DNA from 3 places in the Rhizobium sp. R339 genome. Region 2 is predicted to be linked to each of the others. Evidence: predicted binding sites of a transcription regulator. Region 2 holds the regulator's gene; each other region holds the start of a gene.

Region 1 (3,277 bases), on a different contig from region 2:
GCTGCCCGCAACGACCTTGAGCCGCCGGCGCGCGAACTTGTGCCTGAAATCGCAACAATATCAGCAATGCTGCAAGGCCGCGGCGCAGTCATGACCCGCATGTCAGGCTCCGGCGCCACCTGCTTCGGGATCTTTAAGACCATGACCGAGGCGAAAGATGTGGCGGCAGCCCTTCACGGCGAGCGGCCCGACTGGTATTTCCAGGCAACGGAAACGATCCCGGGAGGTAGATGATGGCAGGTCTGGACGAGAAGCGGCCCTTCATCGCCGTTGGCATGGCAGTTCTCACCGTCTCGGACACACGCACGCCGGAGACCGACAAATCGGGCGATACGCTGGCGGCGCGAATCATCGAGGTGGGCCACAGGCTCGTCGATCGGGCGATCGTGCCGGACGACCGGGAGAAAATCGCCGCAACGGTCAAGGCCTGGACCGAGCGGGACGAAATCGACGTCGTCATCACCACGGGAGGCACCGGTTTTACCGGCCGGGACGTCACGCCCGAGGCGCTGGAGCCTCTGTTCGAAAAGCGCATGGACGGTTTTTCCGCCATCTTTCACCGCATCTCCTATGAGAAGATCGGCACGGCGACGATCCAGTCGCGCGCCACGGCAGGCGTTGCCAATTCCACCTTCATCTTCGCCCTGCCGGGTTCGCCCGGCGCCTGCCGGGATGCCTGGGACGGCATCCTGAAATCGCAGCTCGACTATCGTAGCGTGCCGTGCAACTTCGTCGAAATCATGCCGCGGCTGGACGAGCATCTGAAGCGCGGCGCGGCGAAATAGGCCGGCCAAGACCGGGCACCGCAAACGGCACCATTGCCTATGTGGCAATGCCTGGCAGAGCGGGCATGGTATCCCAGCTGTCACCCGAAAGCAGGAAGCAGCTTATGCCGTGAACATCCGTTACGATGAGCGTCCAGGTGCCGCTTTCGGCGGCATAGACCTCGAGAACGGCGTTCTGATTGATCAATCCGACTGCAGTGAGCTTTTCGCCGAAGTTCCTGTCCAGGAAATTGACGATCTCGGATCGGCCTGCGCAACTGCGCACCATCTGCGATGCTGCCGGATGCGGATGCGCGATCAGCGATATCGGCAATATGACGGCCAGCAGGCCGTAAATCATACCGCGTACCATGACGCACCTCCTTTCGCCGGAGCCCGGCAGAAGAGGAGATGTCCGCTGACCTGTTCTGCCGTCCACCGGCATTCCATGGCCATCCGTTGCGAAGCGAGGCGCTTCGGCGGCGCCATGAGCGAATTATAGCGCGAAATCGTATCGGACGCCATCTTTTGCAAGGCGACAGGAGGAGGTGCGGCATCACCGCGCGGCGCGGGCGACCCAGGAGGGAATCAGTTCGCTGGAGAGTTTGCGCGGCTTCTGCCCTTTGACGAATTCGGCAAGGCGCATGCCGCTTCTGGCCGCAGCGAGCGCCTGGTGCTTCGGCATCAGCAAACCGAGTTCCAGCGGTGGGGCGGCGCGGCGGACGCGCTCGAAGAACGGGCGCCGGTAGCCGCGCGAGGCGGTGAAGTGCGCCGGCAGCTTGTTCAACGCCACATATTCGGAAATCTCATCGATCCAGCCGGCCTGGGGCCTTGCGCCCGGCTCGACGAAGAGTAGCCATTCGCCGCGCGCTGAGCGGACGATGTCCTTGATATCCCACTTTGAATAGAAGCGGCAGCCAGCCGCGTCCGCCACCCGCGAGGTGCCGTCGGACGAGCCGTGATCGAGGACGACCACATCGCTCACGAGCCCTTCCACCGCGCCCGCCACCAGCACCGACAGGGTCTGGGCCAGCTCGGATTCCTGATCCTGACATTCGAGAACAACGGTCAACATCGGCTATCTATAATGCGACGCACAAATTTCTGCCAGCAGCATTTCCCGTATTTTGTTCTTGCATTGTTCTTGTTTTGCAGATAGGAATTTAATCATCAAAACGGACGGAAGCACTGGCTTTTCCGTCACGGGAGAATCCGATGAGAGAGCAGTCCCTGGCAGGGCAGGCCGCGTTCGCGCCTGCCAATACGGCAGATATTGCCGATGCGATGATCGTTTCCTCCGGTCTCAGGATCGAGGTCGATCGCCGGCGCGGCCGTGGCGCCGGGCTGAACCCGACAGGGCGGTTCGAGGCGCTGCAGCGGGAGACCTTCGACGACGGCTGGCAGACGCTGGAAGAATTGCCGCCCTTCAAGACCGAGGTGCAGGTCGAAAAGCCGCGCACGGCCATCACCCGCAACGAATCGCCTGATATTTCCTTCGATCGCTCGATCAACCCCTATCGTGGCTGCGAGCACGGCTGCATCTACTGCTTCGCACGGCCGACACATGCCTATATGGGGCTTTCCGCCGGGCTCGACTTCGAGACGAAGCTCTTCGCCAAGCCCGATGCGGCAAAGCTGCTCGAGCGGGAGCTCGCCAAGCCGGGCTACAAGGTGCGGGTCATCGCGATCGGCACCAATACCGATCCCTACCAGCCGATCGAGAAGGAATGGCGCATCATGCGCGGCATTCTCGAAGTGCTGAACAAGGCGAACCATCCGGTGTCGATCGTCACCAAGTCGGCGATGATCCTGCGTGACCTCGACATCCTGCAGGAGATGGCGAAGAAAAACCTGGTGCGGGTCGGCATTTCGGTGACCACGCTCGACCGCAAGCTTGCCCGGGCGATGGAACCGCGCGCCGCCACACCGCCGCGGCGCCTGGAGACGATCCACGCGCTCGCCGAAGCGGGCATCCAGACGGCTGTCATGGCCGCCCCGCTCATTCCGGCGCTGAACGACCATGAATTGGAACGTATCCTCGAATCGGCCAAGGCCGCCGGCGCCGCGGAGGCGAGCTACGTCATCCTGAGGCTTCCTCTCGAAGTCAGCCCGCTCTTCCGCGACTGGCTGCTGCAGCATTATCCCGATCGCTACCGGCATGTGATGTCGCTGGTGCGCTCGATGCGCGGCGGCAAGGATTACGATTCCGAATTCGGCAAGCGCATGAAAGGTGCGGGGCCCTATGCCTGGCAGATCGCGCGCCGTTTCGAAATGGCGGCCAAACGCTTTGAACTGACGCGGCGCAGCGTGCCGTTGCGCGACGATCTGTTCGTGCCGCCCGACGGCAGCGGCGTGCAGCTGTCGCTGCTTTGATTGCCGGAGCGGTTCGGCTTTCGTGGAAGCGCAGAACCGCTCAAACTCCTTGTTTTAGGCAACTTCTGGAGAGCTCTCTTGATTCTCTTGGATTTGCTTCAAGCTTGCGCATCGGCCCATCGAGAAACCGCCCTGTTTTC
Region 2 (3,277 bases):
CGCCTATTTTGACGGCATCGGCGCGAACGGTTTCTTCTACGGCGCGCCTGAGAAGGTCGACTTGCAGGCAGGCCCGCAGGCCGCGGCATCAGTGCCCGAGGCGCTGCTCGAATGGCTCTACCGGCTGCGCAGCGGCATCGGCGATCGCATAAGATCGGTGCTGCCCGGCGACACCGGCGCTTTTGCGGCCGCCCTCGTGACGGACGAACGGCGCGCCATTTCGAACGAGACGACGGAGGCGCTGCGCCAGTCTGGCCTTGCCCATATCATCGCCATATCGGGTCTCAATATGGCCTTGTCCGCTGGCATCTTCTTCGTCGGCTTTCGAATGCTGCTCAGCCTCTTTCCCGTCGTCGCCCAGGCCTATCCGACGAAGAAGATCGCCGCCGCCGGCGCGCTCCTTGCCGTCACGGCCTACTTCCTGATCTCCGGTTTCGCCGTCTCGGCCGAGCGCGCTTTCATCATGATGGCCGTGATGCTGATTGCCGTCTTCTTCGACCGGCCGTCGATCAGCCTGCGCAATGTCGCGCTGTCCGCGCTTGTCATTATCGCCATTTCGCCCTCCGAGGTGTTGGGCCCGAGCTTCCAGATGTCCTTTGCTGCGACATTGGCATTGGTTTCCGGGTATCAGATGTGGAAGGACCGGCGCGTCCGGGAAAACGCCTTTCTGAAATTGCCGATCATCAGGCCCATCGTTCCGGTGGCGGGGTTCTTCATCGGCGTCTTCCTGACCTCGCTGATCGGCGGCTTTTCGACCGCGCTGTTTTCGATCGAGCATTTTCATCGCCTGACCGCTTACGGCCTGCCGGCAAATCTCGCGACGATGCCGATCATCTCCTTCATCGTCATGCCGGCCGGGCTGCTGGCGATGCTGCTCATGCCTTTCGGCCTGGATGCCGTGCCCTGGAAGGTGGTTGGATTCGGCCTCGATCTGGTGATCGCGGTCGCAAAGACGGTTTCCGGCTGGGGCGGCGACATCGGGGTCGGACGGTTGCCCGGCTGGTACTTTGCAGTGGCTGTCGCCGGCTTCCTGCTCGTGACCCTGCTACGCACCCGGTTGCGGCATATCGGTGCTGCCGTCATTGCCGGCTCGACGCTTGTTTTGCTGCTTCTGCCGGCTCCTCGCGCCCCGGATCTGGTGATTTCGGAGGATGGCGCTCTGGTCGCGGTCGTGGAGGCGACCGCTATGGCTTCCAATCGCCCGAAGCCTTCGGATTTCATCTTCGATCAGTGGCAGCGAGCATTGGTCCTGCCCACGCATCATCCTCCGAAGATGCTGGAAGGCCCGGCGATTCCGGAAGGAGAAGATCGGCGCCTCAAGCTTTCCGCAGATCAGCAGGAGGAGGTGAGGACCGCGATGCAGGCCGCCGCAACGGGCGGCGAAACAAACCGCTTTTCCTGCGTCAAAAAGGCCTGGTGCATATCGCGGCTTGCCAGTGGAAAGGTCCTGACCGTCATCGACAATGCCGCCTATCTCGGTCCGGCCTGCGATGTGGGCAACATCGTCGTGACGTCGGTGCGGCTGCGCTTCGACCGTTGCCGCTCAGGCGCAATGCTTTTCACCGGAGAGACGCTCCGCAAGAGCGGTTCCGTCGAATTGCGCTTTACGGATGACGGTCCGCAAACCGTCACCGCATTCGGCCTGCTGTCGAGGCCATGGACGCGCCATCGCGCCTATGACTGGCGCACCGGCAATTTCGCCGAATCCGGCGTAATCGATGTCAGTGATAGCGGCGGATGAGACCGACGAGCTTGCCCTGAACCTTGACGCGATCAGGCCCGAAGATACGGGTCTCGTAAGCCGGGTTGGCCGCTTCCAGGGCGATCGATGCGCCCTTGCGGCGGAAACGCTTCAGCGTCGCTTCCTCGTCGTCGACGAGCGCGACGACAATGTCGCCGGGATTGGCGGTGCTGCCGTTGCGAATGATCACGGTGTCGCCGTCGAAGATGCCGGCATCGATCATCGAATCGCCTTTGACCTCGAGCGCATAATGCTCGCCATTGCCGAGCATATCGGCTGGAACGACGATGTCGTGGGTGTTGTTCTGGATCGCCGAGATCGGAACGCCGGCGGCGATGCGGCCCATGACCGGCACCGAAACCGAGTTGCCGTTATCGGCAACGGGCTTTGCTGGAGCGGGCGCGGCCACAGGCTGGGGCTTGCCGAGGCTGCCTTCGATGACGCTCGGCGAAAAGCCGCGCCGGGGCTGGATGCTGGGGCTGTAGGCTTCCGGAAGCTTGATGACCTCAAGGGCGCGAGCGCGATTCGGTAGGCGGCGAATGAAGCCGCGCTCCTCGAGCGCCGTGATCAGCCGGTGAATGCCGGACTTGGAAGCCAGATCCAGGGCATCCTTCATCTCGTCGAAAGACGGCGGAACGCCGGATTCCTTCATGCGCTCATGAATGAAAAGGAGAAGCTCCTGTTGTTTGCGCGTGAGCATCGACGTCAGACCCCGTGATTGAAACAAATCCAGAACAGACACTATATGTTCCATATGTGTTCCGCAAGTAGCTAAATTTCCGTAAAACTTGGCTCCAACTCGTTGAGATTTTTATTTTCATTCGCCGGATCGCCGGGCAGGCCTTGAATTGAGATGAGCACTGGCGCACATCTCTAGCTGTTTCGGGAGGGGATATCATGAACAGGCATTCCGCCAACCCGCATCCGCTGGATCACTTGGTGCTGCCCGTCGTCAATATCGATCTGGCGCGAGAGAGGCTCGGCAAGCTCGGCTTCACCGTCGCCGCCGATGCGCGCCATCCCTTCGGGACGGAGAATGCCTGCGTCTTCTTTGCCGACAAGACCTATCTGGAGCCGCTCGGGGTAGCGAGCGTCGAGGAGAGCGAGGCATCGGCGCGGAAGGGCAATGTGTTTATCGCCCGCAACCAAGCTTTCCGCTTCCGCTGCGGCGATGAGGGGCTTTCGGCGGTGGCTTTCGGCACTGCGGATGCTGGCCGAGATCATCATAACTTCGTTGGCAAGGCATCGAGCGCCGGTGAAATGCTGCAGTTCAGCCGGCCGATGACGATGCCGGATGGATCTGAAAGCATCGCCGGCTTCAAGCTCGCCTTTGCCGCTGACCTGCGCGCACCTGACTTCTTCCTCTTCAGTGTCGAGCGTATCAGTCCGCTCCCGGCAGATCGCGGCGCGCTGGAGGCGCATGCAAATGGCGTCACAGGCATTGCCGAGGTGGCGCTTAGCGCGCCGGACGCTGCGGCATTCGGAACTTTCGTCGGCCTTGCCGCGGGACAATCGGCGATCGAGAAAACCGGCTTC
Region 3 (3,277 bases), on a different contig from region 2:
CGTCAGCGACAATTCCACGATCACTGGCCTGCCGCAGCCTTTCGTCGATTTCGGCAACCTGATCTTCTGGGGCGTCTTTCCGTCGATCTTCCTGATTGCGATCGTCGTCGTGCTCATCGGCTGGTTCGTGCTGCGTTATACCGTCTTCGGCCGCTTCGTCTTCGCGATCGGCACCAATGAAGAGGCCGTGCGGCTGTCGGGGCACGCGCCGAAAAAATACAAGATCGCCGTCTTCACGATCTCAGGTCTGACGGCCGGCATTGCCGCCATGGTCTATCTGCTGCGCCTCAATGTCGGCAGCCCGGTCGCCGGCATCGGCTACGAGCTGAACGCTATTGCCGCGGTCATCATCGGCGGCACCAGCCTTTCGGGCGGCAAGGGCTCGATCATCGGCACGCTGGTCGGCGCCTGCATTCTGCAGGTCCTGTCGACGGGGTTGCAGCTGCTCGGCGCCGACGACAACATCAAGCCGATCGTCATCGGCGCCGTCATCGTCCTTGCCGTCATTCTCGACAGCTATCGTGGCCGGCTGATGCGGATCTTGGAAACGCGAAGCCCTTGATTGGCCGTTGCGTTTGATACCGGGCCGACCTACATCTGTCCGGCATTCAGCGAGGGACGGAAATGGCCAAGATCACCAATGTAGCGGTCCAGATGGATCATGTCGCCGGCATCAATATCGCGGGCGATTCCACCTTCGCGATGAGCCTGGAGGCGCAGACGCGCGGTTACAAGCTTTTCCATTACACGCCTGAGCGCCTGAGCTTTCGCGACGGCAAGCTCTTTGCCAGCGTCGAGCCGATGCTGCTGCGCGACGTCAAGGGTGATCATTTCGAACTCGGCGCGTCCGAGCGCGTCGATCTCTCGACCATGGACGTGGTGCTGCTGCGGCAGGACCCGCCCTTCGACATGGCCTACATCACCTCGACGCATCTGCTCGAGCGCATCCATCCGAAGACGCTCGTCGTCAACGATCCGGCCTGGGTGCGCAATTCGCCGGAAAAAATCTTCGTCACCGAATTTGCCGATCTGATGCCGAAGACGCTGATCACTAGGGATGCAGCCGAAATCCGCCGCTTCCGCGACGAGATGGGCGACATCATCCTGAAGCCGCTCTATGGCAATGGCGGCGCCGGCGTCTTCCACTCCACCCGCGACGACCGCAACCTCTCCTCGCTGCTGGAAATGTTCGGCCAGCTGTTCCGCGAGCCCTTCATCGCCCAGCAGTATCTGCCCGACGTGCGCAAGGGCGACAAGCGCATCATCCTGGTCGATGGCGAATTCGCCGGCGCGATCAACCGCGTTCCGGCCGAGCACGACAGCCGCTCCAACATGCATGTCGGCGGCCGCGCCGAGGCGACCGAGCTGACGCCGCGCGAAAAGGAAATCTGCGAACGCATCGGTCCGGCGCTGAGGGAACGCGGCTTCCTGCTCGTCGGCATCGACGTGATCGGCGATTACATGACCGAGATCAACGTCACCTCGCCCACAGGCATTCGCGAGGTCAAGAAGTTCGGCGGCGCAGATATCGCCAGCCTGCTTTGGGATGCGATCGAGCGCAAGCGCGGCTGAGCCTCCCGGCCGCAGCCGGAGACGCGGGCATGATCGGATACAACCGAATGTCACTTGATACGTCCGAATATGTTCCGCGACTGTTCTTGTTTTATTCTTGTTTCCATGCAAGATTGCAACCGCTGGCCTTAAAGGCCGCAGGGCGGTAAGTAGAGTTTGCTGGGCAAGGGGTAGGCGGATGGTCGCGCGCGTCAGTACGGTTGCATTTCAGGGTATCGAAGGCGTGCCGGTCGAGGTCCAGGTCATGATCGCGCCCGGCAAGGTCGGAATGCAGATCGTCGGCCTGCCCGACAAGGCGGTTGCCGAAAGCCGCGAGCGCGTGCAGGCGGCCCTGCATGCTTCCGGTCTGGCGCTGCCGGCAAAACGGGTGACTGTCAATCTGGCGCCTGCCGATCTTCCGAAGGAAGGCTCGCACTTCGACCTTCCCATCGCGCTCGCTTTGATGGCCGCCCTCGGCGCCATTCCCGCCGATGCGCTGTCGGATTTTGTCGTCGTCGGCGAACTCAATCTCGATGGAACGATCGCCGCCATTGCTGGCGCTCTGCCGGCCGCGATCGGCGCCAATGCGCTCGGCAAGGGGCTGATCTGCCCGGCCGAAAGCGGCGCGGAAGCCGCCTGGGCCGGTGCCGACGTCGATATTCTCGCACCCCGCAGCCTGATTGCCCTCGCCAATCATTTCCGCGGCACGCAGGTGCTCTCCCGGCCGGAGCCGTCCATCCGCGCCAACGCCGCCAACCTGCCCGACCTCGCCGAGATCAAGGGCCAGGAGAGCGCCAAGCGCGCGCTCGAGGTCGCGGCCGCCGGCGGCCATAACCTCTTGATGGTCGGGCCTCCCGGCTCCGGCAAGTCGATGCTGGCGGCAAGGCTGCCCTCCATCCTGCCGCCGCTTTCGGCGGCCGAGCTGCTTGAAGTGTCGATGGTCCATTCGATCGCCGGCCAGCTCACCGGCGGCAAGCTGTCCGACCGCCGGCCGTTTCGCACCCCGCATCATTCCGCCACCATGGCGGCTCTCGTCGGCGGCGGTTTGCGCGCCCGCCCCGGCGAGGCCTCGCTTGCCCATCACGGCGTACTTTTCCTCGATGAGTTTCCCGAGTTCACGCCGCAGGCGCTCGATGCCCTCCGCCAGCCGCTCGAAGGCGGCGAATGCGTCATCGCCCGCGCCAATCACCGCGTCTCCTATCCGGCGAAATTCCAGCTGATCGCGGCAATGAACCCCTGCCGCTGCGGCATGGCGGGCGAGCCCGGCCATACCTGCGCCCGCGGCCCGCGCTGCATGAGCGATTACCAGGCCCGCATCTCCGGCCCGCTGATGGACCGCATCGATATCCGCATTGACGTACCCGCCGTTTCCGCCGCCGATCTCATCCGCCCGATGGCCGCCGAGGCGAGCGCCGACGTCGCCCGCCGCGTCGCCCGCGCCCGCGAAATCCAGCAGCAGCGCTTCGAAGCCGCCGGCGCCAAGGGCATCGGCACCAATGCCCGCTGCTCGACCGCCATGATCGAGAAACTCGCCGAACCCGACGCCGGCGGCCTGCAGCTCCTGCGCGACGCCGCCGAAAAAATGAAATTCTCCGCCCGCGGCTACCACCGCGTCCTCAAGGTCGCCCGCACACTCGCCGATCTCGACGGCAAGCCGACGGTCGGCCGGATGCATCTGGCGGAGGCGATCTCCTACAGGATTGCCGGGGAGAGGCTGTCGGCCGCG

Evidence for each region. Region 2 encodes LexA, which represses DNA repair genes until DNA is damaged. Its sites were predicted from a motif close to TGTTCNNNNTGTGTTCNG; they were not measured.
Region 1: ATY76_RS31360 (PA0069 family radical SAM protein) is a predicted target of LexA. The motif match lies at 1,893-1,910, and genes of this name have one in related genera.
Region 3: ATY76_RS20640 (YifB family Mg chelatase-like AAA ATPase) is a predicted target of LexA. The motif match lies at 1,654-1,671, and genes of this name have one in related genera.

What each region holds. Positions count from the first base shown of each region.
Region 1 covers NZ_LOKV01000028.1:184,734-188,010, forward strand. Annotated here, with positions in the region: gene ATY76_RS31340 (4-(cytidine 5'-diphospho)-2-C-methyl-D-erythritol kinase) at 1-234, shown strand, start outside; gene moaB (molybdenum cofactor biosynthesis protein B) at 234-785, shown strand; gene ATY76_RS31350 (hypothetical protein) at 823-1,137, opposite strand; gene ATY76_RS31355 (glycosyltransferase family A protein) at 1,321-1,839, opposite strand; gene ATY76_RS31360 (PA0069 family radical SAM protein) at 1,980-3,137, shown strand.
Region 2 covers NZ_LOKV01000003.1:154,905-158,181, reverse strand. Annotated here, with positions in the region: gene ATY76_RS07430 (ComEC/Rec2 family competence protein) at 1-1,741, shown strand, start outside; gene lexA (transcriptional repressor LexA) at 1,722-2,441, opposite strand; gene ATY76_RS07420 (VOC family protein) at 2,639-3,277, shown strand, end outside.
Region 3 covers NZ_LOKV01000023.1:278,176-281,452, forward strand. Annotated here, with positions in the region: gene ATY76_RS20630 (ABC transporter permease) at 1-562, shown strand, start outside; gene gshB (glutathione synthase) at 625-1,572, shown strand; gene ATY76_RS20640 (YifB family Mg chelatase-like AAA ATPase) at 1,751-3,277, shown strand, end outside.